DNA from 4 places in the Rhizobium sp. 1399 genome. Region 3 is predicted to be linked to each of the others. Evidence: predicted binding sites of a transcription regulator. Region 3 holds the regulator's gene; each other region holds the start of a gene.
What was found. Region 3 encodes PhoB, which activates phosphate uptake and scavenging genes when phosphate is short. Its sites were predicted from a motif close to TGTCATNNANCTGTCAT; they were not measured.
Positions count from the first base shown of each region.

Region 1: a site for PhoB is predicted at 3,053-3,069, ahead of J2X71_RS35025 (NAD-glutamate dehydrogenase). Genes of this name have one in related genera too.
Region 2: a site for PhoB is predicted at 4,298-4,314, ahead of J2X71_RS26250 (DapH/DapD/GlmU-related protein). Genes of this name have one in related genera too.
Region 4: a site for PhoB is predicted at 4,454-4,470, ahead of J2X71_RS00840 (acid phosphatase). Genes of this name have one in related genera too.

Region 1 covers NZ_JAVDSU010000019.1:38,955-46,280, reverse strand. The annotation lists gene J2X71_RS35025 (NAD-glutamate dehydrogenase) at 1-2,845, opposite strand, end outside; gene pdxY (pyridoxal kinase PdxY) at 3,122-3,997, shown strand; gene J2X71_RS35015 (carbonic anhydrase) at 4,058-4,699, shown strand; gene J2X71_RS35010 (GGDEF domain-containing protein) at 4,792-6,417, shown strand; gene J2X71_RS35005 (lytic transglycosylase domain-containing protein) at 6,471-7,292, opposite strand.
Region 2 covers NZ_JAVDSU010000009.1:265,375-272,700, reverse strand. The annotation lists partial or broken gene groEL (chaperonin GroEL) at 1-489, shown strand, start outside; gene J2X71_RS26265 (arginase family protein) at 862-1,686, shown strand; gene J2X71_RS26260 (MBL fold metallo-hydrolase) at 2,105-3,022, shown strand; gene J2X71_RS26255 (GFA family protein) at 3,169-3,594, opposite strand; gene J2X71_RS26250 (DapH/DapD/GlmU-related protein) at 3,627-4,259, opposite strand; gene J2X71_RS26245 (hypothetical protein) at 4,436-4,927, opposite strand; gene J2X71_RS26240 (adenylate/guanylate cyclase domain-containing protein) at 5,323-7,089, shown strand; gene J2X71_RS26235 (PHB depolymerase family esterase) at 7,264-7,326, shown strand, end outside.
Region 3 covers NZ_JAVDSU010000001.1:700,216-707,541, forward strand. The annotation lists gene J2X71_RS03665 (aspartate aminotransferase family protein) at 1-1,075, opposite strand, end outside; gene J2X71_RS03670 (GcrA family cell cycle regulator) at 1,500-2,030, shown strand; gene J2X71_RS03675 (pyrroline-5-carboxylate reductase) at 2,328-3,116, shown strand; gene phoB (phosphate regulon transcriptional regulator PhoB) at 3,247-3,930, opposite strand; gene phoU (phosphate signaling complex protein PhoU) at 4,062-4,775, opposite strand; gene pstB (phosphate ABC transporter ATP-binding protein PstB) at 4,820-5,635, opposite strand; gene pstA (phosphate ABC transporter permease PstA) at 5,650-6,972, opposite strand; gene pstC (phosphate ABC transporter permease subunit PstC) at 6,969-7,326, opposite strand, start outside.
Region 4 covers NZ_JAVDSU010000001.1:152,499-159,824, reverse strand. The annotation lists gene J2X71_RS00870 (LysR family transcriptional regulator) at 1-435, opposite strand, end outside; gene J2X71_RS00865 (hypothetical protein) at 425-565, opposite strand; gene J2X71_RS00860 (MFS transporter) at 558-1,958, shown strand; gene J2X71_RS00855 (MarR family transcriptional regulator) at 2,021-2,497, opposite strand; gene J2X71_RS00850 (organic hydroperoxide resistance protein) at 2,626-3,048, shown strand; gene J2X71_RS00845 (cytochrome c peroxidase) at 3,103-4,401, opposite strand; gene J2X71_RS00840 (acid phosphatase) at 4,614-6,158, shown strand; gene J2X71_RS00835 (aldo/keto reductase) at 6,222-7,217, opposite strand; gene J2X71_RS00830 (MerR family transcriptional regulator) at 7,186-7,326, opposite strand, start outside.

The DNA of each region.
Region 1 (7,326 bases), on a different contig from region 3:
CCGTTTCCCAGGCGCCACGGGCAGTGATGCCCATTTTCTTGTGGTCGTAACCGGCCGAACCACCCGAAGCGAAGGCGTCGTCCAGCCAGAAGCCCGCTTCCTGAGCAAGGGCATTGGCGGTGTCGGAAAAGGTTGCCGTGCCCTTGTCGGCAGCGACGACGAAATAGGGGTCATCGCCATCGAGACGCACCGTGTTATCAGGCGGGACGATGTCGGCGCCGGAGATATTGTCAGTGATGGAAAGCAGCGTACGGATATAGGTTTTGTAGGCTTCCCTGCCTGCATTGAAGACCTCATCGCGGCTGCCGCCGATCGGCAGTTTCTTGGGATAGAAACCGCCCTTGGCACCGACAGGCACGATCACAGCATTCTTGACCTGCTGCGCCTTCACGAGGCCCAGAACTTCGGTACGATAGTCCTCGGCGCGGTCCGACCAGCGCAGGCCGCCACGGGCAACGCGGCCGAAGCGCAGATGCACGCCTTCCACTTCCACGCCATACACGAAGATTTCACGGAAAGGCTTCGGTTCCGGTAGGCCGTCGACCAGATACGGGTCGAGCTTGAAGGCGAGCATCGCCTTCGGTGTCCCATCGGCATTGCGCTGGAAATAATTGGTGCGCAGCGTTGCATCGACGATATTGACATAGCGGCGCAGGATACGGTCGTCATCCAGGCTCGGCACGTCGGCAAGCTCGGCTTCGATTGCCTGATGCAGTTCGGCGAGCTTCTTGATACGCGCCTTTTCCGACAGCTTCGTATCGAGCGTGTCGTGGAACAGGCGGAAGATCGAAGCGGCGATAACAGGATATTTGTCGAGGGTGGTTGCGATATAATCCTGCGAATAGGCGATGCCGGCCTGGCGCAGATAGCGCGCATAGGCGCGCAGCACACTAACCTCGCGGGCCGAGAGACCGGCCGACAGGATCAGCCGGTTGAAGCTGTCATTGTCGATCGTGTCACTGAAGGCTGCGACGAAGGCTTCTTCGAGCGGTGCGCCAAAACGTGCGAGGTCAATGTCCGCACCGCTGCGAGCCTCGAGTTCCATGTCGTGCAGCACGACAATGTTGATGGCGCTGTCGGCGGCCGGAACTTCGATATCGAAGGTCCGTTCGCTCAGGACGTTGAAGCCGAGGTTTTCGAGTAGAGGCACGCGGCGCGACAGCGGCAGCTGCTCGCCGCTATGGAAGATCTTCAGCGACAGGATGCGGCCGCGTTCATCGTCCTGGCGATAGTAGAATTCGATGCGGATCGGCTCGCCGGCGGCGCATGCGGCGATGTCGGGCAGATCGCCGACCGCTTCATCCGGCGTGAAGGCTTCCTGGAAGGCGTTGCTGACGCCGAGCTTCGGCGCCTTGGGGCCGGCGAGCATCTCGAAGCGGCTGTCCCAGCGCGCGGTGATCTGGCGGATCGTCTCCTCGAGCTTGGCCTGATGGATGCGTGGCGTCTTACCGCCCGAGCGGCCGATGATGAAGTGAACGCGAGCCACTCCACCTTCCGGGAAGGCCGGATAATAGGCGGAAACACGGCCGTCATAGACGGTTTTCAGATAGGCGCCGATGCGTTCGCGCACGATCGAGTCATATTCCTCGCGCGGCACGAAGATGATGACCGAGACGAAACGGTCGAAATGGTCGATGCGCGGCAGCACCCGCACGCGCGGGCGATCGGCGAGGTCGTTGATCTGTTCTGCAAAGGTCGCGAGCAGCGGGGTATCGATCTGGAAGAGATCATCACGCGGATAGGATTCCAAGGTGTTGTCGAGCATGCGGCCGGAGTGGCTCATCGGGTCGAAGCCGAAATGCTCCTTCACCTTTTCGATCTTGGACCGCAGCAGCGGGATTTCGGTGGCCGAGGACGTATAGGCTGTCGAGGTGAACAGGCCAACGATGCGGAGTTCCCCCGTTACGTTGCCCTGTGCGTCGAAGCGCTTGACGCCGACATAATCCATGTAGGCGCGGCGATGGACAATGGATTTCACGTTGGCTTTGGTGACGATCAGGAAATCGGGACCATCGAGGAAGGCGAGAATTTCCGGCGTCGTCGTCACGGCGTCCTTACCGGTGCGCAGAACAAGAACCTCGGGATTGGAGAGAATGCCGAGGCCTGTTCCCTTGTCGCGTTCGACCTTGGAATCGGGACCCTTGCCGGAATAGACGTAGTCGCGCATGCCGAGGAAGGTGAAGTTCTCGTCACGCAGCCAGGTCAGGAAGGCGATGGCCTCGTCACGGTCGGCTTTCTTGCGGCTGGCGTTGTAATTCGAAAGCTCTGAAATCACTTCATCGACGCGGGCAAGCATCGGCTTCCAGTCGGAAACGGCAAGCTCTACCTGCTCGAGTACCGCCTTGATCCGCTTGATCAGGTCGGCGGCCTGGGAGGGGCTCAGAGGCGAAATGTGAAGCTGGATGTGGCTCACCCGCTTTGCCGGGTCGCTCGGCACATCGGCGGAATAGAGTTCCGGAGCCTTGCCGTCTTCCAGGATCAGGATCGGATGAACTGCCATGTAGATGTCGCGGTAGGTGCTGGTCACCTCACCCATGACGGATTCGTAGAGGAAGGGCTTATTGTGATCCGTCACCGAAAGAATGGAGATTGCAACGCCATCGGGCGTGACATCGGCGACCGTGTCGATGCTGACGCGCGGCACCTTGCCGTTCCAGGCGCCGAGCTCGGCTGCCGAGTGTACGGCGGAAAGCGCAAGCATTTCTGGGGTGTAGAGTTCTAGGTCGTCGCCGCTTGCACGGCCGAAGAGGATTTCGGGATCGAGATGGGGTTCGCCGGTCGCGGCCGCGATCTTGCGTGCGCTCTCGATCTGCTTTTCCCGTTTTGGATTGTTTCTGGTGGCCATGGATCATCCCCCCGATTGTTTTGATGTGGGCAAGGTAGCAGAAGGTTCTTCGAAAGAATCCTTAAAAGAGGGCTTCGAAAAGTAGTTTTCGTGCTTTTTTGGCTATGCTTGCGAGAGATTTCGAAAGCTTTTAGGTCGTTTTATGCCGATGGACGGCAAAATGACTTTATCCGGCCTTTACGTCCCGCCGCACATTTCCACGCTCGCGTGAAGAATGGTTGACAGCGCCTCGTCAAAAAGATCATCAACGGCGGTCGAAATTCGGATTCGGATGCCATGTCGGAAAACGCAGCGGGCGCAGTCATCGTCATCTCCAGCCATGTCGTGCGGGGGTCGGTTGGAAACCGTGCTGCGGTCTTTGCGCTGGAAACGCTCGGCCATCAGGTCTGGGCGCTGCCGACGATCGTGCTGCCCTGGCATCCCGGTCATGGCCGCTCGACACGGCTGACCTTCGCCGAGGCCGATTTCGAGGCGGCGATCGACGATCTCATCCGCGCGCCGTGGATCGGCGAGGTCAAGGCTGTATTGTCAGGCTACTTCGGCAACGCAGCCCAGGCCCGCTCCGTCGCGAAACTCGTTGCATCCTTGCGCGAGAAGAATCCGGAGCTGCTCTATGTCTGCGATCCGGTCATGGGTGATCTCGGCGGCCTCTACGTGCCGGAAGCGACAGCCGAGGCGATCCGCGACCATCTGATACCGCTTGCCTCGCTCGCAACGCCGAACCGGTACGAACTTGCCTGGCTTTCAGGCGCGGCACTTGATGACAACAGCGCGGTCATGGAGGCCGCACTTTCGCTTGGCCCCTCGCGCATGCTGGTCACATCGACGGTGCCGATGATGGCGGGCGGTACCGGCAATCTCTATCTCTCTGGAAAGCATGCCCTGCTTGCCGAACACCGTGTCGTTGAAAACCCACCAAATGGGCTCGGCGACCTGCTTGCCGCCCTTTTTCTCTCTCGCCTGCTCTCGGGAATGGAGGATGAAAAGGCGCTGCAGCTGGCGACCGCCAGCGTGTTCGAAGTGTTGGCGCGCGCCGTCAAGCGCGGCAGCAACGAGCTGATGCTGGCAAGCGATGCCTCCAGTCTTTCGACGCCCATGGCAATGGTGCAGATGCGTCACCTCGTCCATCCTGCCCAGCGGCGAAAAAAATAGGTCTCCGGCTTTTGCAGCGCAGCAGTTGATCTTGGCTCACGTGCGCGCTAATCCAGAGACATGATGAGCTTCCCTAACTCCCTGCTGGACGGTTATCGCAACTTCATGAGCGGGCGATATGCCGATGCCCGCGACCGGTATCGGCAGCTTGCGGAAAACGGGCAGAACCCGACGACGCTCGTTATTGCCTGTTGCGACTCGCGCGCGGCTCCCGAATTGATCTTCGATGCAGGGCCGGGCGAACTCTTCGTCATCCGCAACGTCGCCAACATGGTGCCGCCTTATGAGCCGGATGGCCATTTCCATTCCACGTCGGCAGCGCTCGAATTCGCCGTGCAGGCTCTGAAGGTCAAGAATATCGTTGTCATGGGCCATGGCCGCTGCGGCGGTATCCGCGCAGCCCTTGATCCCGATGCTGAGCCTTTATCATCCGGTGATTTCATCGGCCGCTGGATGTCGCTCGTTCGCCCTGCCGCCGAGCAGATTGGCAGCAACAACGTCATGACGCCGGCCGAACGGCAGACTGCGCTGGAGCGGGTCTCCATCCGCAATTCGATCAACAATCTCAGATCTTTCCCTGATATCAAGGCTCTCGAAGAAGAGGGCAAGCTGGAGCTTCACGGCGTCTGGTTCGACATTTCGACCGGCGAGCTCTGGGTGATGGATTCTGAGACACTCGATTTTATCCGTCCCGAAATCTAGGGATAGACCGCTTTAGCAGTTTTTTAAGATATTCCACTAAGCTGCGCTTGCAGGCGGTATATGCGCGTGGATCAGTTATGAATTTCGAAGTGCTGAAATTCAAGAATATCAGAAGGGCAGTACTAGCCGCCATTCTGCTGCCCTTCGTCTTCATGATTGTCGAAGGAGTGGTGTTGATCCGCTCCTCGCTCATGCAGTACCGCGCGCTCGAAAATGACCATCTCTTTGCCGATGTTCTTGCTCGTGGAGGATCGATTGCTGCCAATGAGATTCTGGCGGAACTCGTCGCGACGCGAACCTACATCAACAATCCGGACGAGATAACCAGGGCGGCCATGATGGAAAGGCGCAGCGCGCTCGACAGCGAACGCGCGCGTTTCAACGCCAGTCTCCCGCCCGTTGAAACACTTGATCTCGGTCTGCAGTCACAGCTTTCCGATCTCCGTCTTGCTTACAGCCGTATCGTTGCGGCGCGTTCGGCGGTCGATCGAGGTTATTACGGCAAAGGCGGCAACCCCGTTCATATCTATGGTCAGGCCGGATTGAAGCAGCTTGGTCTCGTCTCGTCGCTTTCGTCGAGGATCCATGATCCCGTGTTGATGCGCAAATCCAGCGAGCTGATGAGTATCCTGCTGACCTACTACGGTGAGCGGCTGATCGGCAACCTTGGCCAGCGTTATTTCGACCAAACCGACTTTTCCGCCATGTCACACGAGCAGCTCGTTCAAGGCGAAATGATGCTCGGTAACGGCATGGATCGCCTGCGTTTTCATTCTTCCTCGCCTGTCGTCCGGGAGATCCTTGCCTATAGGGCTCAGCCCGACGAGGTCTGGGCCGATACCTTCACAAAGGCCATGGTTTCGGGTGCGCTGCGGCCGGACAAGGCGATCCGAGACAAATGGATTGGTATCCAGAACGAGCGGCTGGATTTCCTGCGGCAGAAAATCGCCTCCGTAACCGATGATATTCATGTGACCGGACAGAAGCTGTCGATGCGCTCGCACATTCACATGACGATCGTGCTTGCGTTGTCATCCGGACTGGTTCTGCTCGTTGCCCTTATTGTGGCGCTTGCGGTTCGGGGCATCCGTCTCGTCGCCCGTGTCACCGAAGAGCGTGAACTGCTCATCAACGAACTGCGCAATGCTGCCCAAACCGATCTTCTGACGGGCCTTTATAATCGCCGTGGCTTCGAGGCTGCCGCTTTGGCGCTTCTGATGCAGGCTGAGTATGGATCACGCTGGATTTCGGTCGTGCTGTTCGATCTCGATCACTTCAAGAAAATCAACGACGTATATGGCCATGACGCAGGCGATATCGTGCTGAAGCACGTAGCCGCCGTCGCGCGGGAAAGCTTTCGCTCCTTCGATCTGCTGGTGCGCCACGGCGGCGAGGAGTTCATGGCATTGCTGCCGGATTCGACACCTGAGGATGCGGCGATCGTTGCGGAACGTGTCCGATTGGCCATCGAGGCTGCTGACATCGCGCTGCCGAGTGGCGAGCGGCTGCGAGTTACGGCAAGCTTCGGCTGCGCGGGGCGTGCAAATGCCGTGAGCAATCGTAACTTCGATGATCTGGTGAAGCGCGCCGATCTGGCGCTCTATGCCGCCAAGGCCTCGGGACGCAATTGCGTCGTTGCCGGGCCGATTGTTCCTTCGGCGGCACCGCAGGAAGAGCGGCGCAAGGCTGCCGGCGGAACCCACGATATCCGCAGCTGAAAAACGCCGCATTCGCATGCGGCGCTCGTATCATTTTCCTATTGAACGTCTCTTCAGTTGCCGTCGATCTGCTGACCGATATAGGCGATTGCCTGCTGATAGACCGTTGCGGCATTCCAGCCCTGGATGGCGACGAAGTTCGGCTCGCCCGGCTGGTAACCGGCGCCGGCACGCCAGCCGTGACCCTTAAGGAAATTGGCGGTAGAGGCCAGCGCATCAGCGCGGGAGCCAACCATATCGACGCGGCCGTCACCGTCACCGTCCGCGCCGTAGCTTACGACGTTGCGTGGCAGGAACTGCGTCTGGCCGATTTCGCCATGGGCAGCACCGCGGGCTTGCGGGCTGAGATAGCCTTCCGAAACGAGCTGCAAGGCTGCATAAAGCTGGTCGGTGAAATATTCCGAGCGACGGCAGTCATAGGCGAGGGTGGAGACTGCGGACATCGTATGCTGGTTGCCCATATAGCTGCCGAAGCCGGTTTCCATGCCCCAGATGGCGATCAGCGGACCGGCCGGAACGCCGAAGCGGCGCTCGATCGAAGCGAAGAGAGCCTGGTTGGCGGCTTTCATCGAACGGCCGCGAGAGATGACGGCCGCACCGCCGCGCTTCTTCATGAATGCGTCGAAGGACAGCTTGAAGCTCTTCTGGCCGCGGTCGGCGGCGATAGTCGGCTTGTTATAGCTGACATTGGCGAAGGCACGGCTCAGGACCGACTGGCTGACGCCATTGGCCGCTGCCGTCTGCTTGAAGTCGGCGACCCAGGCATCGAAACCGGCGCTGGTATTGCCGCATTGGGGACCCTGCGCGAACGCCGGTACCGTATGGAGGACGCCCATTGCCGCGGCGGCCGCCAAAATCAATTTTTTCATGCGCATTGAGAAACCCCGCTCTCGATCTGCATAGCTTTTA
Region 2 (7,326 bases), on a different contig from region 3:
CGCGTTGGCGGCTCGACGGAAATCGAAGTGAAGGAAAAGAAGGACCGCATCGACGACGCTCTCAACGCGACGCGCGCTGCTGTCGAAGAGGGTATCGTTCCTGGCGGCGGCACGGCCCTGCTGCGCTGCTCTATCGTTCTTAACGTCAAGGGCGAGAATGACGACCAGAATGCCGGCGTCAACATCATCCGCAAGGCGCTCCAGTCGCTGGTTCGCCAGATCGCCGAAAATGCCGGTGATGAAGGCTCGATCGTCGTCGGCCACATTCTCAAGAGCAATACAGACAACTACGGCTACAACGCCCAGACGTCCGAATATGGCGATATGATCGCCATGGGCATCGTCGACCCGGTCAAGGTCGTTCGTACGGCGCTGCAGAATGCGGCTTCGGTTGCCGGGCTTCTCGTGACCACGGAAGCCATGATCGCCGATATACCCAAGAAAGATTCCGCAGCAGGCGGCATGCCTGACATGGGCGGCATGATGTGAAGAAGTCGTTCCAGAAGCGCGTTCGCTGACACAAGACGTTGGCTGACACAAGGCAAGGGGGGCTCCGATTGATCGGGGCCTCCGACGTCCGGTTGGGCCGGTCGTCGTGCGCGGCCGTAGCGCTCCGGCAGATCGCGCCATGGCGCACTGGACCACAGCACCCGAAAGATGCCGTTCGTGGGGGAACTCGTGATCGCCGCCTGTGTTGTCGCGCTCGTTGCCTGGGTTGGGGCGCTGAAGCCGTTTCCGGGGTAGGGCACATTGCTGAAACCCCAGACGACATGGGTGCAACGCGGCGCTTGCTGACCTTCTCGCTTTCCGCACGGAATCCAGTTAAACGGGTGGGAACAACACGTTGCGAGGTTGTAAGCGATGGCTGGAAAAGCAGAATATACCGTGTTCCAGGGACGCGCAGGCGATCACAACGACCTGGCCATGCCGGGTGCGAAGGCGATCGGCGAGGAATTGGAACGCCGAACCGGCATTTCTCCTGCAGTGATCGGCACCCCGGAGCCCGCCGTGAATGGCGGATGGCGCGAAGAGCTCGATGCGGCCCTGCCGTCGCTCAGAGAGTTGCAGTCCCGGTTTGACGAGGTGTTGGCCGCAGGCGCGGCGTCGATCGCCGCCACCAGCCGGTGCGCGGTTTCGCTGGCAACCCTTCCAGCCGTTGCGAAGCACCATCCCGCGGCCTGCATCGTGTGGTTCGATGCACATGGCGATCTAAATCCACCAGAGGCCAGCCCCACCGGATATCTCGGCGGGCTGGCGCTTGCGGGGCCACTTGGCCTTTGGAATTCCGGTCTCGGTGCGGGTTTAAGCTTTGATCAGGTTGTTCTCGTCGGTCAACGTGACCTCGATCCGTATGAACTGGATCTGATCGCGAAACACGACATTCCGCATATCAAACCAGGAGCCGATCTCGCGACCGACCTTGGGAGCGCGATCGCCGGCCGCTCCGTCTATGTGCATTTCGACTGCGATGTCTTGGAGCCCGGCATCGTGCCGACAGATTACGAATTCGAAGGCGGCCTGTCGCTGGATGATGTGCGAGCCTGCTGCAAGGTTATCGCAGAACATGGCTTCGTCGGGATGGAAATTGCCGAGTTCCAGAACTCCTGGAAAGCTGGCGGGCCGCCAGTATCGCCGAGCGCTCTGCTCGATGCCTTGGAGCCAGTTTTGACGAAGGGCTCTCACTAAGCGAATGGCAGCTTAGGCCCTGAATCCTATCGCCTCCCTGCTGCGTGGATCATCCTGAAAGCAGACGTGCGAGCTCGCCTTCGATGGTAAGAGCCTGATTTCGTTTCTTGTTTGAACGGCGTGCCGGCTCTTTTGGCAACATGATCGAAAGGCGACATACGGTCAGCCGCCGCGTCTTAAACGTAAGTTTGGATTACGGGCGCCTGAGGGCGGCTGTAGTTGTTAGGGGCCGCCACCAAAGAGCGCTCGAAAACGGAAACGTCTGGAAACGTGAGGTTCGAGCGCCGGATCCATGCTGGTATGCGACATCCGCGTATTACCGAATGGACAGTGACAGGCTGGTGTCCACGCAACACAGGAGCGCGTCATGTCGCAGTTAGAAACAAAAGCCCGTAGCACGGGTCCGCAACAGACAAATATGTCCTCGCAGAACAGTTCGGCTCCCGGTGGAGCAAAGCCCGGCGAGCTGGTTCCGTCGCGCTATGCGCTTGATATCGGCGACATCGAGGTGATGGTGGTCAGCGATGGGGTTCTGCCGCTGCCAACCGCGATGTTGGGACACAACGCCGACCCGAAGGTGCGGGCCGGCTGGCTGGGCGACATGTTCCTGCCGCCGGACGCTTTCGACTGGTCGCTGAACGTGGTCGTGGTGCGTAGCGGCGCACAGACCATCCTCGTCGATGCGGGGCTCGGGATCGACCCGGACTTGAACCTGCCGCGGGCCGGACAGTTGATCAAGCGACTGGAGGCCGCAGGCATCGATCTTGGTTCCGTGACCGACGTTGTGCTGACCCACATGCACATGGACCATGTTGGCGGGCTGCTCGTCGAAGGGGTGAAGGAACGGCTGCGTCCGGACCTGCGCATCCATGTGGCCGCCGCCGAGGTCAAATTCTGGGAGGCGCCCGATTTCTCTCACGTCTCCATGCCGCCGGGCTTTCCGGACGCGCTTCGGGCAGCCGCCAAGCGGTTCGCCAAGGAGTACCAAAACCAGCTGCGGCTGTTCGATGAAGAATACGAGGTGGCGCCGGGTGTCGTCGTCTCCCGCACCGGTGGCCATACCCCCGGGCATAGCGTGGTCCGCGTGGCCTCCGGCGGCGACAAGCTGATGTTTGCCGGCGACGCCGTATTCGCGGTGGGCTTCGAACATCCCGACTGGTTCAACGGTTTCGAACACGACCCCGAAGAAGCGGTCCGCGTTCGGATCCGACTTCTGCGCGAACTGGCGGCGACCGGCGAACTGTTGGTGGCCACGCACCTGCCGTTCCCGTCCATCGGCCATGTGGCGGTCGACGGCGAAGCCTTTCGCTGGGTGCCGATCTTCTGGGACTACTGACGGGGTCGTGTCACGCCGCACCAGCTGAGTGTGGCACATATCCGGCTCAATCAGCGAGGCCCGGCGAATGCCCGGGCCTCGTTTCATTTTGGTGGCCGTATGCCGCTGGAGCCGTTCCGGGGCAGGAGCGCTCGCCTGGCATGACCTCACTTTGTCGGCTCGAAGCGAAGTATGCCGGCGACCCTCGCCTTGGTGCCGGAATCGGAGGGGTGGGAGACGCCATCCATGACCTGCACCTCCGGAAAGTCGAAGGGGCTGATGCCCTCGATGCAGGCGACATTGATGCCGAACTGGTTCGGATTCGAGCGGCGCTGGTGATGGGTATAGATGCCGCAGGTCTTGCAGAAATAATGCTTCGCCGTGCGGGTATTGAATTGATAGAGCGTCAGGTTGTCTTCGCCCTCTACGAACTCGATATCCGCAAGCTCAGCCGAGACGGCGATGGCGCCGCGCATGCGGCAGTAGGAGCAGGTGCAGCGGCGGATCGTATTGAATTCGTCCGCCAACCGGAGCCGGAATTTGACGCGGCCGCAGTGGCAGGCCGCATTATGCTCATGTCTCTCGTCGCTCATGATCCGCTTGTCTCTCTCAATGAAATCCCAAACTAGGCCCAGCGCTCGCAGAAGGCTTCGATATCGCTGGACTGAAAATCGGCGAGCCGTGCCATGATGGTCTCGAACGGCCAGTCCCACCAGGCGATCGCGGCAAGTTTTTCCGCAACGTTTCGCGAGAAGCGCTCGCGCAGGAACCTGGCGGGAACGCCGCCGACGATCGTATAGGGCGCAACGTCCTTGGTCACCACCGCGCCTGCCGCGAGCACGGCGCCGTCTCCAACCGTCACACCCGGAAGCACGATGACGCCGTGGCCGATCCAGACGTCATTGCCGATGATGGCGCGGTCCGCCTTTCGCTCGGCGAAGAAGGAGTGATCGCGCACGGCATCGGCGGAGTAATATTCCGGGCAATAGGTGAAGCGGTGCATCGACGGGCGGTCCATCGGGTGATTGGGCGCGCCGATCCGGACTTCCGCGGCGACGGCGCAGAATTTCCCGATCCTGGCATCACCGACGATGCAGCGCTGGCCGAGATAGGAATAATCCCCGAGTTCGACCGTGTGCAGGGAAGTATTCTCCAGGATCTCGCAGCATTTGCCGATGCTGGAATCCCTCAGGCTTGCCGTCGGGTGGATGACGGTCTCGGCGATCTTGGGGCGGTTTGGCTGGGTGGTCGAGTCCATGGGCAGTCTCCGGATTTCGGTCTGCCTAATCGGGAACGGTGAAGGATATGTGACGCAAGAACGCCGCGATGATCGGCGCACGTGTTCAATGGGCCATGGGTTGCCAGTCCGCCGACCGTGCCGAAGATTTCTGCGCAGAAGGCGTGATCCGCGTCCATTGCGCTCGCGCTATTCCCTCACAGCCCGAAAATGATCTGGCAGGTCGAGGTGTTCGACGGAAAGAACCCGTCTTCGCCAACCGGAACGACCCTGTCGCTCAGCGGCTTCACCCGCGTGATTATTCCGGATTTTGCGGTGACGGCGACGGTGCAGGACACTTCCTGATCATGTTCCGGTGAGAAGATCCGCTTGGTGAGGACCATGTTGCCGATGTATTCCGTCTGGTCATAGGTTCTTGCGGGTATCCGCACCATGCGCGATCGCTGCCAGGTCAGCACGGGCGCTCCGCCTGCAACGCTGCGGTCCGTCGGCGCCCCGAACTTGTCTTCGAATTTCGCGATCGGTTTGCCGCGCCACTGGCTGTCGATCTTGGTATAGGGGGCGGTCAGGGCGGTCCCGAGGTCATCCGAGAGCTTGGCGGCTCCAGCCTGAAGAGATTTGGCTGCGCCGCAGCCGCAAAGCAGCATCGGCAAGGCGGTGACGACAACAAGCTTTTTCAAAAGTCTCATTTCAAAATTCCGACTTCATAATGATTTCGATCACAGGGATTTTGGCCACAGGCATTTGCGATGACGACCGAATAGCAGCCGGCTATTAACAGGCGCCAAAAACTATCGGTAAAATTGAATATCGAAAAATACGTATAACTTCTGGCGGTATAAATGCCTCTGGCCAAGCCCTATGCCCTTGCGTTTGCACAGCCCGGGCGCTTCCTGTGCTCGGCAGGTTTGGCAGTCCGCCTCAAAGCTCAGTCTGCTTCGGGCCCACAGGTGTTGGAGCGTCGCGATACGCCATGCCAAAGGCGGTCATTCATCCGTCCCCTTTGCGACAAAACTCTATGAATTTGGCAAAATCCGCGCATATTCATCCAACGGTATGATACGCCGCCGGAGCAATCACTGCTGTGGATCGAAAGCTCGCAGCCATCCTTTCCGCCGATGTTGCCGGTTTCAGCCGCCTTACGGCGCTGGACGAGGAGGGCACGGTTCGTGCTCTCAACGCGTGCCTCAGCCAGATCGCCGAAATAGTGGGCGAGCATGACGGCCGCATCTTCGGCACTGCGGGTGACGGGTTTGTCGCCGAGTTCGCAAGCGCTGTTCAGGCTATCCGGTGCTCGGTCGAAATCCAGCGACGCCTCTCGAGCAATCCAAAAGACATCCCCGGGGATCGCCGCCTGGAGTTCCGCATCGGCGTCAATCTGGGTGACGTCATTGTGTCGGGTGACGATCTGGTCGGCGACGGCGTCAATATCGCCGCGCGCCTGCAGGAGATGGCGCCGCCGGCAGGCATATGCATTTCCGGGTCGGTACGCGAGCATCTCTATGGCAAGGTGCCGTTCACGCTGACGAGCCTTGGCGAACGCTCTATGAAGAATATCCCGAGGCCGATTTCCGTCTTTCGGGTCGACTGGCAGGAGGCGGCTGAAAGCGGGGAGGCCGGGCCAGGGCTAACGCCGTCACTTGCGCCGCGCTTCGGCAGAGACCAGCCGTCGATCGTCGTCATGCCCTTCGACAATCTCAGCGGTCAGGGCGATGAGTATTTCGTTGATGGGGTCGTGGAGGAAATCACCGCGGCGCTCTCGCGCGTTCGGGAGTTCTTCGTCATCGCGCGCCAGTCCGCCTTCACCTACAAGGGACGCTTCGTCGACGTGCGTGACCTCGGACGGGAACTCGGCGTCAACTACGTGGTCCAGGGTACGGTTCGGCGCGGAGGAGAGCGGCTGCGGATATCCGTGCAGCTGGTCGATACCGAGACGCGCATGCAGTTCTGGTCAGAGCGTTATGAGGGCGCGGCCGAGGACATATTCGAGCTTCAGGACAGGATCGCGGCTCAGGTGACCGGCGCCATCCATCCGGCCATCCAGAGTGCCGAAACCGAGCTGTCGAAGCGCAAGCCGCCCAGCAGCCTGCGCGCCTATGATCTCGTCATGCGCGCCTACCCGTATCTCTGGGGCCAGAGCAAGGCGACGAACGAGCGGGCAATACCGCTGCTTCTGGATGCCATCGCGATCGACCCTGCTTACGGCCGCGCCCACGCATTTCTGGCATGGTGCTACGCCCAGCACCTTGGCTACATCTGGACCGAGGAACCGGAGCGGGATCTGGAGCGGGCTTTAAAATCTGTCGAAGCCGCAGTGGGCTCCATCGATGATGATCCGACCGCCCTGACCGCCGTCGGCGGGGCACTCAGCCATTGCGGCGATCAGGAGCGGGCGGCGGCCTATCTTGAACGGGCGCTGGCGCTCGCCCCGAACAATGCCTGGGCATGGGCGCGCTATGGCTGGGTTGCAAGCTACAAGGGCGAGACTGGCGCTACGGAGCGGTTCGAACGGGCGCTGACGCTGAGCCCGGCGGATCCGCTTGCGTTCAACATGCGCATGGGCATGGCCCTGTCGCTCGCCATGGCCGGCTCCCTTTCGCAGGCCGTCGCAATTGCCCGGGAGGTCGTCAACAAACATCCCGATGTGACCTGGTGCTACCGGATGATGGCGGCCTGGGCGGCGATGAGCGGTGACGTGAAGACGGCCCGGTGGGCTGCGGGCAAGCTCATGGAGATCGAGCCGCATTTTACGATCGAGCGTTATTTGTCGAGGCCTGTGTTTCGGGGGGTGCCGCAATGGGCGGCCCAGACCGCCGAGGGTTTGCGACAGGCGGGCTTGCCTGAGCGCTGAGGGTGTTTTCGATCTTGCGGGAAACCGATGGGACGGGAGCGGACTTCGCGCCTCGTCCACGATCCGCCGGAAGCGACATCGTGTCCCTAGGCGTCGCTACTTTCGGTCATTGCCAGCGACACCGAATGACTTATGTTTCGTCGCTGTATTTTCGTTCGAAAGCGGGAATGTTTCATGTGCCGCGCATTGCTCCGCCTGCCATTCGCCGCCTTCCTTTTTCTTCTCGGCTGGACGGCC
Region 3 (7,326 bases):
CTGCCGGGATCGCCAGAAGATGGGCTGCGCGGATTTCCTTCAGCAGCTCTGCCGAGGGAATGGCAGCCTTGACGCCGAGCAACAGCCCTTCGCCCCTGATATCTTCGATCACGTCGGGATAGCGATCCTTGAGCGATGCAAGGCCCTGGCGGAAGACGAGAGTGACATCACGCACATGCTGCAGGAAGCCCTCGGCCAGGATGACATCGAGCACCGCGTTACCGACAGCCATGGCCAGCGGGTTGCCGCCATAGGTGGAACCATGCGTGCCCGCCTTCATGCCGGAAGCGGCCTCTGCCGTCGCAAGGCAGGCGCCGAGCGGAAAGCCGCCGCCGATGCCCTTGGCAACCGCCATGATGTCGGGCGTTATACCCGACCATTCATGAGCGAAGAGCTTGCCGGTACGGCCGACGCCGGTCTGCACCTCGTCGAGGATCAGCAGCAGGCCATGCTCATCGCAGAGCTGGCGGAGCGCTTTCATGAATTCGGACGTTGCCGGGCGGACACCGCCCTCGCCCTGCACCGGCTCGATGAGGATGCCGGCGGTCTTGTCGGTAATAGCGGCACGGACAGCCTCGACATCGCCAAAGGGCACCTGATCGAAACCAGGGGTCTTCGGGCCGAAACCTTCGAGATATTTCTCCTGGCCGCCGGCGGCGATGGTCGCGAGCGTGCGGCCGTGGAAGGCGCCTTCGAAAGTAATGATGTGGAAGCGCTCGGGATGGCCCTTGGAGAACTGATAGCGGCGCGCCGTCTTGATGGCGCATTCGAGCGCCTCGGCGCCTGAATTGGTGAAGAACACCTTGTCGGCGAAAGTGGCATCCGTCAGGCGCTTGGCAAGCTTCTCCTGTCCCGACACCTCATAGATATTGGAGAGATGCCAGACCTTGTCGGCCTGATCCTTGAGAGCGGCCACAACGTGCGGATTGCCATGCCCCACGGAGGTAACGGCAACGCCCGCGCCGAAATCCAGATATCGCTCGCCCGTTTCGGTGATCAGCCACACGCCTTCGCCTCGCTCGAACCGCAGCGGGGCACGAGAATAGGTATCATAAAGCGGCGAGGCTTCAGCCATGGCGCAATCTCCTGGTCAGGCTCTGAGGCAATGGACTCCGGCTAAGAAAACCAGGCCCGAAAAATCAAAAATGCCGCCTTGCGGCGGCAGGGAGCACTATTTACTTTTCGCACTGCAATGTCAACAAAACTGAGGATTTAGCACATGCGTCAAGCCTCAAATCAGACTTGCAGGTCTATCAACAGCTAATGTTGCAGAAATGACTCTCCGGGGAAGCAAGTTGGGGAAAACCCTGAATTCGGATTCATCGGATTCACGCGACTCTTGTCACAGAGTCAGGCTCACACTAGGTTAAAGTTCAATTACTAGACTGCATGCGGCGGAACTAGTCACCAAAATTGATCAGGCGTTTCTTGCTTCGGAGACTTCCGAGGCAACGGTGAGGGATTCTGCCATCACCAACGCGAAAGGTGGAGACAGGGCAATGAACTGGACAGACGAGCGTGTCGAGAAGCTCAAGAAGCTTTGGTCGGAAGGGCTGAGCGCCAGCCAGATCGCTGCGCAGCTTGGCGGAGTGAGTAGAAACGCTGTTATCGGCAAAGTTCACCGGCTCAGTCTTCCCGGCCGCGCCAAGGCCGGCGGCACGGCGACCGCTGCGCGCGCACCGAAGCGCAATACGTCGGCTCCGCGCGCCCCGAACTATGCGTCTCGCATCACCACCCGCACCGTTACCCGCCAGCAGGGCGCAACGATGCTGAAGGAAGAGATCGAGATCGAAACGGTCGAGGAAATGGAATATGTGCCGGCCAAAAACGTGGTCGTGCCGATTTCGCGTCGTCTCGGCCTGACGGAACTGACGGAGCGCACCTGCAAGTGGCCGGTCGGCGATCCTCTGAAGGACGACTTCTACTTCTGCGGCTGCGACTCCCCGGATTCCTCGCCCTATTGCAACTATCACCAGCGCCTCGCCTACCAGCCGGTCAGCGAACGCCGAAAGGCTGTCCGGGTCGCCTGACCAGCGCCTTCTCAACAGATGCAGCATCCGCCGCCCCTCTTCGCTGACGCGCAGAGGGGCGTATTTTTTAGTCGGCACAGGAGGGCTGGAAAACGGCTCCTGACCACGATCTGCCGGGGGCCGATCTCTGCCTGCCGTTCACCATGCCTGACGATGCGAACTTGGCCCAACGCCGCCGATGCGTTTCAGCCCTAGACCGGTATGGAACGGTGGTGATGGCGCTGTAACGCGATTTTCTGATACAGATGCGGTATTCTCGTGGAGTAGCACGGCGCAAACAGTCGGTCAGGGGTGCCAATGGAGATCGATCCAAAGCGGATGGCAATGGGGTTCGTCGGGACGGGCACGATTACCGAGGCCGTCGTCACCGGATTGGGCAAGACAGCGTTTCGCGACACACCGGTAGTGCTGTCACCGCGCAGCGCAAGCGTCGCCGCCCGCCTTGCGGCGGCAAACCGGAATGTGTCGATCGCTTTGGGGAACCAGGATGTTCTCGACCGATCCGATCTCGTATTTGTGGCAGTGAGGCCGCAAATTGCCGAGGAGGTCATCCGCTCGCTCCGATTTCGGCCGGGCCACCATGTCATCAGCTTCGTCGCGGCCACGCCAATGGATCAACTGCTGGCGTGGATCGATCAGCCAGTTCGCCTGAGCCTGGCAATTCCACTTCCGTTCATCGCAGATCTTCAGGGCGCGACTGCGATCTACCCGCCCGACGAGGTTTCCCACGCCCTCTTTTCGGCGCTCGGAACGGCGATCCAGGTTGAAAACAGACCTGAGTTCGAACTTCTCGCGGTGGCGAGCTGCCTGATGGCCACCTATTTCGGCATCCTGGACGCGACGTCGACCTGGCTGCAGAGCCAAGGGCTTTCGAGAACGGCTGGCGACGCCTACCTCCGTCAATTGTTTTCCGGCCTCGCCCATGCTGCCCGTTCAAAACCTGTCGCGAGTTTTGATGAACTCATCGGCGAGCATTCGACCAAGGGCGGATTGAATGAACAGGTGCTCGAAAACTTTCGCGAGTTCGGCGGCACTGCGGCTCTGCAAAAGGCTCTTGATCGAGTTCTCGCACGCATTCGTCTGTAGAAAGCAGATTCTCTCGAGGTTCGCTTTCGGCGCCTGGTGTCGGCTTTCATAAGAAGCTAGGGGTGCCAGATAGACAAACGGGCCGCCCGGCAAAACCGAGCGACCCGTTCGTGACCTCCGATCACTCGGATCAGGCTTCCATGGAATATCCCGCGCCGCGGACGGTGCGGATGACATCCTGCATGTTGGAGAAGTTCAGCGCCTTACGCAGGCGTCCGACATGGACGTCGACGGTACGTTCGTCCACGTAGATATCGTGGCCCCAGACGCCATCCAGAAGCTGCGAGCGGGAGAAGACCCTGCCCGGCGACGACATCAGGAATTCGAGCAGGCGGAATTCGGTCGGGCCGAGACGGACTTCGCGGCTCTTGCGATGAACGCGATGGGTTTCGCGATCGAGCTCGATATCACCACACTTCAGAACGGTGGAGAGAACCTCCGGACGGGCGCGTCGCAGCATCGCCTTGACGCGGGCAACAAGTTCCGGCGTGGAGAAGGGCTTGACGACATAGTCGTCCGCGCCGGTCGAGAGACCGCGAACGCGTTCGCTCTCTTCGCCGCGTGCCGTCAGCATGATGATCGGCAGGCGCTCGGTCTCCGGCCGCATGCGCAGCCGGCGGCAGAGCTCGATGCCGGAAACGCCCGGCAGCATCCAGTCAAGGATGAGCAGGTCCGGCGTGCGCTCCTGAAGCCGGATTTCGGCCTCGTCGCCACGGAGGATCGTATCCACCTCGAAACCTTCAGCCTCGAGGTTGTAGCGGAGAAGCACACTCAGCGCCTCTTCATCTTCAACAACTGCAACTCTTGGGATCATGCGTGTCAGTCTCCTAATGCATGATCCTTAAACCGGGGGTGATTTAAGCAACGGACCATGCAGAAACTTGGAATTGGCTGCGACCTTTGCGCGCCCCAGCGCAGGGCGCGCACGCAATTGGCAGGTCCGGATTACTCCGTCACCGCACCGACGGTATTGGAGCTGTCGTCCTTCGGACGCTCACCCTCCGGCTGGGCGCCGGTTGCCATGTAATAGATCGTCTCGGCGATGTTGGTCGCATGGTCGCCGATGCGCTCGATGTTCTTGGCGCAGAAGAGAAGATGCGTGCAGCTCGTGATGTTGCGCGGATCTTCCATCATGTAGGTGAGGAGTTCGCGGAACAGCGAGGTGTACATCGCGTCGATCTCATCGTCGCGCTCGCGGATGGACTTGGCCTTGTCCGCAGAACGCGTCGTATAGACGTCGAGCACTTCCTTGAGCTGGACGAGCGCCAGTTCGGAGAGATGCTCGAGACCGCGGGCGAGCTTGCGCGGAACGCCGGTGCTTTGGACGGCGATGACGCGCTTTGCGGTGTTCTTGCCGAGGTCGCCGACACGCTCGAGGTCGGCGGCGATGCGGATCGAACCCATGATCTCGCGAAGGTCGGAGGCCATCGGCTGGCGACGGGCGATCGTGACGATCGCCTTGTCGTTGATTTCGCGTTCCGCGTGATCAAGGATCACGTCGTCGGAAATGACCTTCTGGGCGAGCGCAGTGTCGCCGTTGACCAGCGCACGGACGGCCTCGCCGACCATCTGTTCGGCAAGACCACCCATCTCGGAAATGCGCCGGGACAGGAATTTCAGATCGTCATCGTAAGCGGAAAAAATATGTGTCGATGCCATGGGGCTTTGTCCTCGAAAATCGGGAAGGCTTCACATCGCCAAAATCAGCCGAACCGGCCCATGATATAGTCCTGGGTGCGCGGATCGTCGGGATTGGTGAACATCTTGTCGGTGTCATTTTCCTCGACCAGGTTGCCGAGGTGGAACATTGCGGTACGCTGTGATACGCGCGCGGCCTGCTGCATGGAATGCGTCACGATGACGATGGTGTAGTTTTCGCGCAGCTCATGGATCAGCTCTTCGACCTTTGCAGTCGCGATCGGGTCGAGTGCCGAGCAGGGCTCGTCCATCAGGATGACTTCCGGGCTGACGGCAACGGCGCGTGCGATGCACAGACGCTGCTGCTGACCACCGGACAGGCCGGTGCCGGATTCATGCACGCGATCCTTGACCTCGTTCCAGAGGCCGGCGCGCTGCAGGCTCGTCTCGACGATCTGGTCCAGGTCGGCCTTGGACTTGGCAAGGCCATGGATGCGCGGTCCGTAAGAAACGTTTTCATAGATCGTTTTCGGGAACGGATTCGGCTTCTGGAACACCATGCCGACGCGGGCACGAAGTTCGACGACGTCGATGTCGGGATCGTAGATATCGTCGCTGTCGAGCGTGATCTTGCCGGTGACGCGGCAGCCATCGATCGTGTCGTTCATGCGGTTCAACGACCGCAGGAAGGTGGACTTGCCGCAGCCCGACGGGCCGATCAGGGCGGTCACGGTGTTTTCGCGGACGTTCAGATTGACATCGAAAAGCGCGCGCTTCTCGCCGTAATAAACGGAGACATCCTGACCGATCATCTTATACGGGACGTTGCTCATTTTCTGGTCCAGCGCCTTCTCGACTGCGGCTTCCGTCAACATGTTCATGATCTTTACTCCGTTTACCAGCGGCGCTCAAAGCGACGACGCAAGAGGATAGCTCCGATGTTCATGACGATCAGGAACAGGAGCAGGACGATGATGGCACCCGAGGTTCTTTCCACGAATGCGCGCTCGGCTTCGTTGGCCCACATGTAGACCTGGACCGGAAGTGCCGTGGAGGGATCGAGCGGAGTGGCCGGCGCCTGGGCGACGAAGGCGACCATGCCGATGAGCAGCAGCGGCGCGGTTTCGCCGAGTGCGTGGGCAAGGCCGATGATCGTGCCGGTCAGGATGCCGGGCATTGCAAGCGGCAGCACATGGTGGAACACCATCTGCATCTTCGAGGCGCCGAGGCCAAGGGCAGCCGCGCGGATCGACGGCGGCACGGCGCGCAGGGCCGCGCGTGTGGCGATGATGATCGTCGGCAGCGTCATGAGGGTCAGCACCAGGCCGCCGACCAGCGATGCCGAACGCGGCAGGCCGGCGAAGTTGATGAAGACCGACAGGCCGAGCAGACCGTAGACGATCGACGGAACGGCGGCGAGGTTGTTGATATTGACCTCGATCAGGTCCGTCAGCTTGTTCTTCGGCGCGAATTCCTCAAGGTAAATCGAGGCGGCGACGCCGATCGGCAGTGAAAGCACGAGAACGATCAGCATCAGGTAAAGCGAGCCGATGAGGGCGACGCCGAGACCTGCGGCTTCCGGACGGCTGGAATTGCCGTTGACGAAGAGGCCGGTGTTGAACGTCTTGTGGAGAGCACCGCTCGCCTTCAGCTCATTCATCCAGGCAACCTGCTTGTCGTTGACCTTGCGGTTCTTCTCATCGACCGAAAGATTGATCTGGCCTTTGTTGGCGCTGTCGATATTGGCATCTGCAAGCACTGTAACATTGACGGTCTTGCCAATGATCGACGGGTCGGCAACGACCATGTCGCGCAGCTGAATGGGCGCACCCTTGGACAGCATGCTGGACGCATCGCGCACGTCAGGACGGCTTGCGGCATTGATGCCGAGCTGCTTGACGATCGCGTCGCGCAGCAGAACCGGATAGTTGGCAGCGACCAGCACCGAAGGGTCGGTCGCACGCTTGTTGTCCGGGTCGATCGTCTTCTCGGAGAATTCGATCGGCAGGGTGATCGACGTCTGCAGGAAGGCCGTATAGCCGTTGCTGATGACCGTCCAAAGCAGAATGAAGAGGAAGACGAGGCCGAATGCTATGGCTGCGATGCCATAGGCCTGGAACCGGCGCTCGGCAGCGTAGCGACGCTTGATGCCGATATCGCGACGCGCGGGCGCCTTGGAAACGGTGACGCCGGCGACGGGGGAAACAATATTCGTCATTCGTACTGCTCCCGATATTTGCGCACGATGTAGAGCGCGTAGATGTTGAGGCAAAGCGTGATGCAGAACAGCGTGATGCCAAGTGCGAAGGCAACCAGCGTCTGCGGCGAGGTGAACTCAAGGTCGCCGGTCAGCTGGTTGACGATCTTGACGGTCACTGTCGTCATCGGCTCAAAGGGATTGATCTGGATACGGGCGGCGACACCGGCGGCCAGAACCACGATCATGGTTTCGCCGATGGCGCGCGAAGCGGTCATCAGCAGCGCGCCGACGATACCGGGAAGGGCTGCGGGCAAGACCACCTTTTTGATGGTTTCGGAGCGTGTAGCGCCGAGACCGAGCGAGCCGTCACGC
Region 4 (7,326 bases), 550 kb from region 3:
CATCTGCGCCGCATCGCGCTTGTCGGCAGCAACCCCGACGAGCCGTGCGCCCGGCGCAAGCTGGCGCAGCCGCGCGACCAGAGGGCCGAAGAAGGCGGTTTCCAGGTTGTCGCACATGCCGACGCGAAATTCGCCCTGCCAGGTTGATGGATCGAAGCCTGTGGGCGGGCGGATGGCTCGTTCGATGCCGGAGAGCGCATCCTCGATTGCTGGAGCGATGGCGAGCGCCCGCGCCGTCGGCTGCAGGCCGCGGCCGACGCGCACGAACAACTCATCGTCCAGCGCCTCGCGCAGCCGCTTGAGAGCGGCCGAAAGTCCGGGCTGGCCGAGCAGCAGCCTTTCGGCAGCGCGGCTGACGTTGCGCTCCTGCATCAACACCGAGAAGGCGAGCAGGAGGTTCAGGTCGATTTTACGAAGGATAGCGTCATTCATCATTATCAGTAATACCTGACATGGGTACTATCAATTTGCAATAGGGTTGGAAGCTGTACATTTTCTCGTTCCCTGCCGCCGGCCAGCCTCCCGGCAAGGCGGCAGCAAAGAAGGAACTGAGATCGATGACCAATTCCCCATCTCCACGCGGAGCCGGCCTGGCGTTGCTGCTGCTCTGCGCTGCGAATTTCCTTGACGCCATGGATGTGTCCACCATCGGGGTCGCCCTGCCTGCCATACAGACCGAACTTGGTATGCCGGCAACCTCGCTTCAATGGGCCGTCAGCGCCTATGTGCTGGGTTATGGCGGATTCCTGCTGCTCGGTGGCCGTGTCGCCGACCTCTTCGGCCACCGCCGCGTTTTCCTCTGGTCGCTCGGCATCTTCGCGGCCGCCAGCATTGCCGGCGGCTTCGTGGATAGCGGGCCGACGCTGATCGCTGCCCGCCTGGTGAAGGGTATCGCCGCAGCCTTCACCGCCCCGGCGGCCCTTGCCCTGCTGCTCTCCGTCTTCGGCGAGGGCGAGAAGCGGGCCAAGGCGCTCGGCGTCTTCGCCTCCACGGGCGCCACCGGCTTCGTGCTCGGCATGGTGCTCGGCGGTGCCGCCACCCTCGTGAGCTGGCGGGCAACGCTCGTCATGGGCGCTCCGGTCGCAATCCTCACGCTGGCGATCGCTCCCTTTGTCCTGCCTCCGGATACGCGGCGCGGCGAGGGACGCAAGCATTTCGACTGGGCGGGCGCCTTGACGATCACCCCCGGCCTACTGCTCTTCGTCTTCGGCATCACCAATGCTGCCGCAGCCGGCTGGAATGACTTCTTCACCTGGGGTTCGCTCGTTGCCTCCGTGGTGCTGATCGCACTCTTCCTGATCGTCGAATCGCGCCATGCCGATCCCATGGTGCCGCTGCATATCTTCCGCAGGGCAAAACTCAGCCATGCCAATGCCATCGCCGCTTTGTTCCAGGGCGCCTATGTCGGCTTCCAGTTCATCGCCACGCTCTATTATCAGGATGTCATCGGCTGGTCCGCCTTTGCCACCGGCTTCTGTTTCGCCTTCGGCGGCGTCTGCGTCATGTTCCTGGCACCGCGTTTTGCCACTGTGGCGCAGAACCGCGGCACGACGGGCCTGATGGCTGTCGGCGTCGGCCTGCAGGCGACCAGCTACATCCTCTGGGTCGTTCTGGTCGGCCACATCGATCCGATCATCCTGGTTGCCTTGAACCAGATCCCGCTCGGCGTCGGTTATGCCATGACCTATCCGGCGATCCAGGTTGCCGCACTGTCTGATGTCGAAGAGGACAAGTCCGGCCTTGCCTCCGGCCTGCTCTTTGCCTCCTTCCAGATCGGCGGCGGCATTGTGCTTGCGGCGGCCTCCGCGATCTTCGCCGCAGCCCCGCACTTCGGCTGGGATCCATATGTCGGCGGTATCGTCTTCGTGGCGCTGCTGGCGATCCTGATCACCCTGCTTGCCGCTGTCGGCCCGAAGACCTCCACGCTTCGCCCGCAGGCCTATCAGGCAGCAGAATAATGCAAATTGCCCGCGCCGGGGTGGCGCGGGCATCTTCTTTCAGCCGATGATCAAGTCCCGGCTTATATGCTTGCGTTGAGATTTCCCCTGAGCCGGGTCAGCATGTCGCGCATGACCGCCATTTCTTCCAGCGTGCAGCCGATCGCCTCGCCGATCGAAGACATGATCGTATTGACCTCGCCCCTCATCGCCTGACCCTTCGGCGTCAGCGACACGATAACCTGCCGCTCGTCGCGGGAATCGCGGGTGCGCTTGATGAGGCCGTTCTGTTCCAGCCGTTTGAGGAGAGGGGAGAGCGTGCCGGAATCGAGATCGAGCTGCTCGCCGATCGTCTTGACTGGCAGTTCGGCCTTTTCCCATAGCACTAGCATGACGAGATATTGCGGATAGGTGAGGCCCACCTTGTCGAGTATGGGCTTATAGGCGCGGGTAAAGGCATGCGCCGTCGCATAGACCGCGAAACAGAGCTGCTTCTCCAGCCGCTTTTCCTCTTCCGGTATTTCCATCACTTTCGCAGGTCTCGCTTTCATCTCTGCCATCCCTAGAGGTCTTCATTGTCCTCTTTTCAAATTCCGAATGCAATTTGCAAAATTCACTTGCGTACAATTTAATTGGGCGTTATTAAAAACTCAACCCGAACGAACGGGGCCAACCAAAGGAGATTGTCATGCCTATTCTCTATACGACCAAAGCTTCCGCCACCGGTGGCCGCGCAGGCCGAGCCGTTTCCGAAAACGGTGTTCTCGACGTCACGCTGACCGTGCCGAAGGAACTCGGCGGCGACGGCGCAACGGGCACCAATCCCGAACAGCTCTTTGCGGCCGGTTATTCGGCCTGCTTCCTCGGTGCTTTGAAATTTGTGGCCGGCAAGGAAAAGGTCAAGATTCCCGAGGAAACCACCGTCTCCGCAACCGTTGGCATCGGCCCGCGTGAGGATGGCGGCGGCTTCGGCATCGAAGTGGCCCTGACCGTCAACATCCCGGGCGTCGACCGCGAAACTGCCGAAAAGCTCGCAGCAGCGGCACACATCGTTTGCCCCTACAGCCACGCAATGCGCACCTCGACAGAAGTTCCGGTCACGGTTGCCTGATTATTTGCAGCACCAGCGAAGAAAGGCCGGAGCGTTGCTCCGGCTTTTTTATGCTCAATGGGCTGCCTGCTGCGTTGGGTCGGGCGCCTGGTCCGCGTCGGTCAGCGTGCTCAAGAAGGCGACGATGTCGTCGATTTCCGATTCCGTCAGCGCCGGCGGGTCGCCCGGCTTGCGGCCGAAGGGCGGATCCTGGTTGAGGTTGTCCCAATAGGCTTGCGGAACATCGTCATATTTGCGGATCGTGCCGTCGGCATTTTTCGGATACCAGCGGCCGGGATCGCTGTCGCGCGTGGCGTAGAAGGAGACGACGTCACGCAGCGAATGGAAGTAGCCATTGTGGAAGAAGCTCTTCTTCAGCGCCACATTGCGCAACGTCGGCGTGCGGAACAGGCCGCAATAGTCCGGCCGGTTCCTGAAGTCGGTACGCTGAGGGCCGCAGAGGCCGAGATCGTGATAATCAGGGTCGCTGTTGGCGGGGATCGCCATGTTCCGCGGTACCGCCAGCCCCAGGAAGCCGAAGTCGGAAAATTGCGGCGGCTCGCCGTCGTTGGCGGGCTCGCTCAAATGACAGCTCGAACAGTTTCCCTTGGCCGGATCCTCGAAGAGTTCACGCCCATGCATCTCCTGCGCAGTCAGTGTCCCCTTGCCGGCAAGGAAGGCGTCATAGCGGCTGGTGTAGGGGTAGAAATCCGCGCCGCTCTGCTCGAAGGTGCTGAGAGCCTCGACCGCACCCTGGAAAGCATCCTTGGCATTACCGAATATGTCCTGGCCGAAAATCTCCCGGAAATCCTCCGCATAGACCGCCTTGCCGAGCGAGGCGACGACCTGGGCCTCATCCTTGTTGCCCATTTCGAAAGGCGAAAGCAGGGGGATCTTCGCCTGATCGTAACCGTGGTCCACGCGCCCGTCCCAGGTCAGGCCACCTGTTGGCCCGTTGTCGACGCTCTCGTCGCCTTCGTCTTCGGAATCGTAGAAATGCTCTGTGAACGAGGGTATCGCCTGCAGGTAGCGCAAGGTTGGCACGGCGCGCAGTCCCGGCTGGTCCATATCCGGCCCGCCCATTTCGATCGGCGTCGCGGAAGACGGGGCGAAGCCGTGATGCGGATCGTGGCAGGAGGCGCAGGCCTGCACGCCGGAGGCGGAAAGCGAAGTGTCGGAGAACATCTTGCGGCCGAGTTCCGTCAGCGCTTCGGCGCGGGCATAGGCTTGCGTCCGTGACATGGGGCCGGGATGCACACCGCCGGCAACGGCCGCGCTGCTTTGCCGCAGGGGCAGAATGGCAAAACCGAGCGCTGTCGCTGCCAAACCGAGCGCCAAGCCAGACCGGAGGAGCCAGATAAACCTCGTCGCCATGGCAGGGATTCCAATGGGTTAACATTGTGGGCCCTCATGATCGAACCTGACTGCAACAGATTGATGACGCGCGCGTACCGGCCGCAGCCGCAACCCGTCCGATGTCACAAAGTTGATAGATGGCGGGAATAGCGTCTCGCCTGCGCTTGGCCATTCCACGTCGGCCCGGCGCCCCCTCTAGCCACGCCCCCTTAGCCATGAGGTATCCCGCCATGACCAGACTGAATCTCCTCCGCAATCTTTCGCTGGCCGGCTCGGCCATGCTGCCGCTGGTATCAGCCGCGGCCGCCTATGCAGCACCCGCCGGTATGGACAAGATCCAGAATATCGTCGTCATCTACGCTGAAAACCGCAGTTTCGATAACCTCTATGGCAGCTTTCCGGGCGCCAACGGCCTTGCCAATGCAAGCGAAAGCCAGGCACGGCAGCTTGATCGCGACGGCGCGCCGCTCGCCGAACTGCCGCCTTCCTGGGGCGGCCTGACCGCCAAGGGTGTCACGCCCGCCATCACCGAGGCCCAGTCCGCTCACCTCGCCAACGCCGTCTTCTCGATCGACGATCCCAAGGGTTTTGCCCAGACGACAAACGTCATCACCCGCGACCTCTGGCATCGTTTTTATCAGGAGCAGATGCAGATCGACGGCGGCAAGAACGATAAGTTCGTCGCCTGGGCCGATTCCGGTGGCCTCGTCATGGGCCATTATGACGGCTCGATCCTGCCCATGTGGCAGGTCGCCAAGAAATACGTCCTTGCCGACAATTTCTTCCAGGGCGGGTTCGGCGGCTCTTTCTTCAACCACTTCCAGCTGATCTGCGCCTGCGCGCCCTATTATGCGGATGCCGCCAAGAGCCCGGCCAAGCCGACGATCGCCAAGGTCGATGCCGACGGCATTTCGCTGACCGTTGCCGACAACGGACCGAAATCCGCCCTCGAAGGTGCTCCGAAATTCGTCTCCGACGGCAACCTGACGCCGGATTTCTACGCGGTCAACACCATGCAGCCGCCTTATCAGCCGAGCGCCAACGCCCCGGCCAAGGACGGTGATGCAGCCTATGCCGATCCCTCGCAGCCGAACACCCTGCCACCGCAGCACGAGATTACCATCGGCGACCTGCTGTCGCTGAAGGGCGTCACCTGGGCATGGTATAGCGGCGCTTGGCAGGCAGCACTCGATGGCAAGAATGCCACGCCGGTGCCCAACTTCCAGTTCCACCACCAGCCCTTCAACTACTTCGCCAACTATGCGCCGGGCACGGCCGCCCGCGCCGAGCACCTGAAGGACGGCGGCCTAGGCGGCGAAGCCTTTATCAAGGATATCGACGACGGCAAGCTGCCGGCCGTTTCCTTCTACAAGCCGCAGGGCAACCTCAACGAACATGGCGGTTACGCCGATGTTTCGAGCGGCGACCAGCACCTCGCCGATCTGGTCTCGCATCTCGAAAAGAGCCCGCAATGGGAGCACATGCTGGTCATCGTCACCTATGACGAAAACGGCGGTTTCTGGGATCACGTCGCTCCGCCGAAGGCCGACCGCTGGGGCCCGGGCAACCGCATACCGGCCTTCATCATCTCGCCCTACGCCAAGGGCGGCATGGTCGATCACACCCAGTATGATACGACTTCGATCCTGCGCCTGATCACCGCCCGTTACGACCTGCCGGTGCTGCCGGGCCTGCTCACCCGCGATAAGGCGTTGGCGCTGAACAGCGAGGCGCCGATGGGCAACCTGACGGCAGCGCTTGATCTGTCGCGCTGATCGTCGCGACAACGCTATGTCTTCTCCCCACAGGTTGGGGAGAAGACTTCGACTTCCGGATGTTTATCCGTTGAGCGCCCGCATGCCGATTTCGCCGTAGCGATCTCCGACGGCGCGGGGCAGGGCCTTGGCGATTTCCTCGAGATCCTGTGGTGTAAGATCAACGCCAGCCGCTCCAAGATTCTCGTCCAGTCGCGCGCGGCGGCGGGTGCCGGGAATGGGCACGATATTTTCGCCCTGAACCATCACCCAGGCGAGAGCCAGTTGCGCCGGTGTTGCGCCCTTGCGGCGTGCAATCTCTTCGAACAGGGCGACGAGCTCGAGATTGCGCTTAAAATTGTCACCCATGAACCACGGCGAGGTCCGCCTGTAGTCATCGGGCGTGAGTTCATCGACGGATTTGATCGCGCCGGACAGGAAGCCGCGTCCGAGCGGCGAATAGGCCACAAGCCCAATCCCGAGTTCACGAAGCGTCTGCAACACGCCGTCTTCCGGATCGCGTGACCAGGGCGAATATTCGCTTTGAACGGCGGTAATGGGATGCACGGCATGTGCCCGGCGGATTGTGTCAGCGCGGGCTTCCGAGAGACCGATATGTCTGACCTTGCCGGCTTCGACGAGTTCCTTCATCGCGCCCACGGTCTCTTCAATCGGCGTATCGGGATCGACACGGTGGAGATAGTAGAGATCGATATGGTCGACGCCGAGCCGCCGTAGAGACCCTTCGCAGGATGCCTTTGCATATTCGGGCCGCCCGTTGGTCGTCTGGGCGCTGACGCCTGGTATCGCTCCAGCTGCCCGCACGATGCCGAACTTGGTTGCCAGTACCACTTGGTCACGCCGGCCCTTGATCGCCTCCGCCACGAGTTCTTCGTTGGTGTGCGGGCCATAGCTATCGGCCGTATCGAGCAGGGTTACGCCACGATCAAGCGCATGATGGATCGTGGCGATCGCCTCGCCCCTGTCGGCGGCGGTCGCGCCATAGGCCCAGTTCATACCCATGCAGCCGAGGCCGATCGATCCGACCTCAAGTCCTTGCCCGAGCCGGCGTGTCCGCATTGTTGAGTCTGTCATCTCTCATCCTTTCTTCCGCCTCTTCATAGGAGGCGATTTTGCCGTCGAGGACGCGAAGGCAGGTTTCGAGATCGGCCACATGGGCCCGGACACG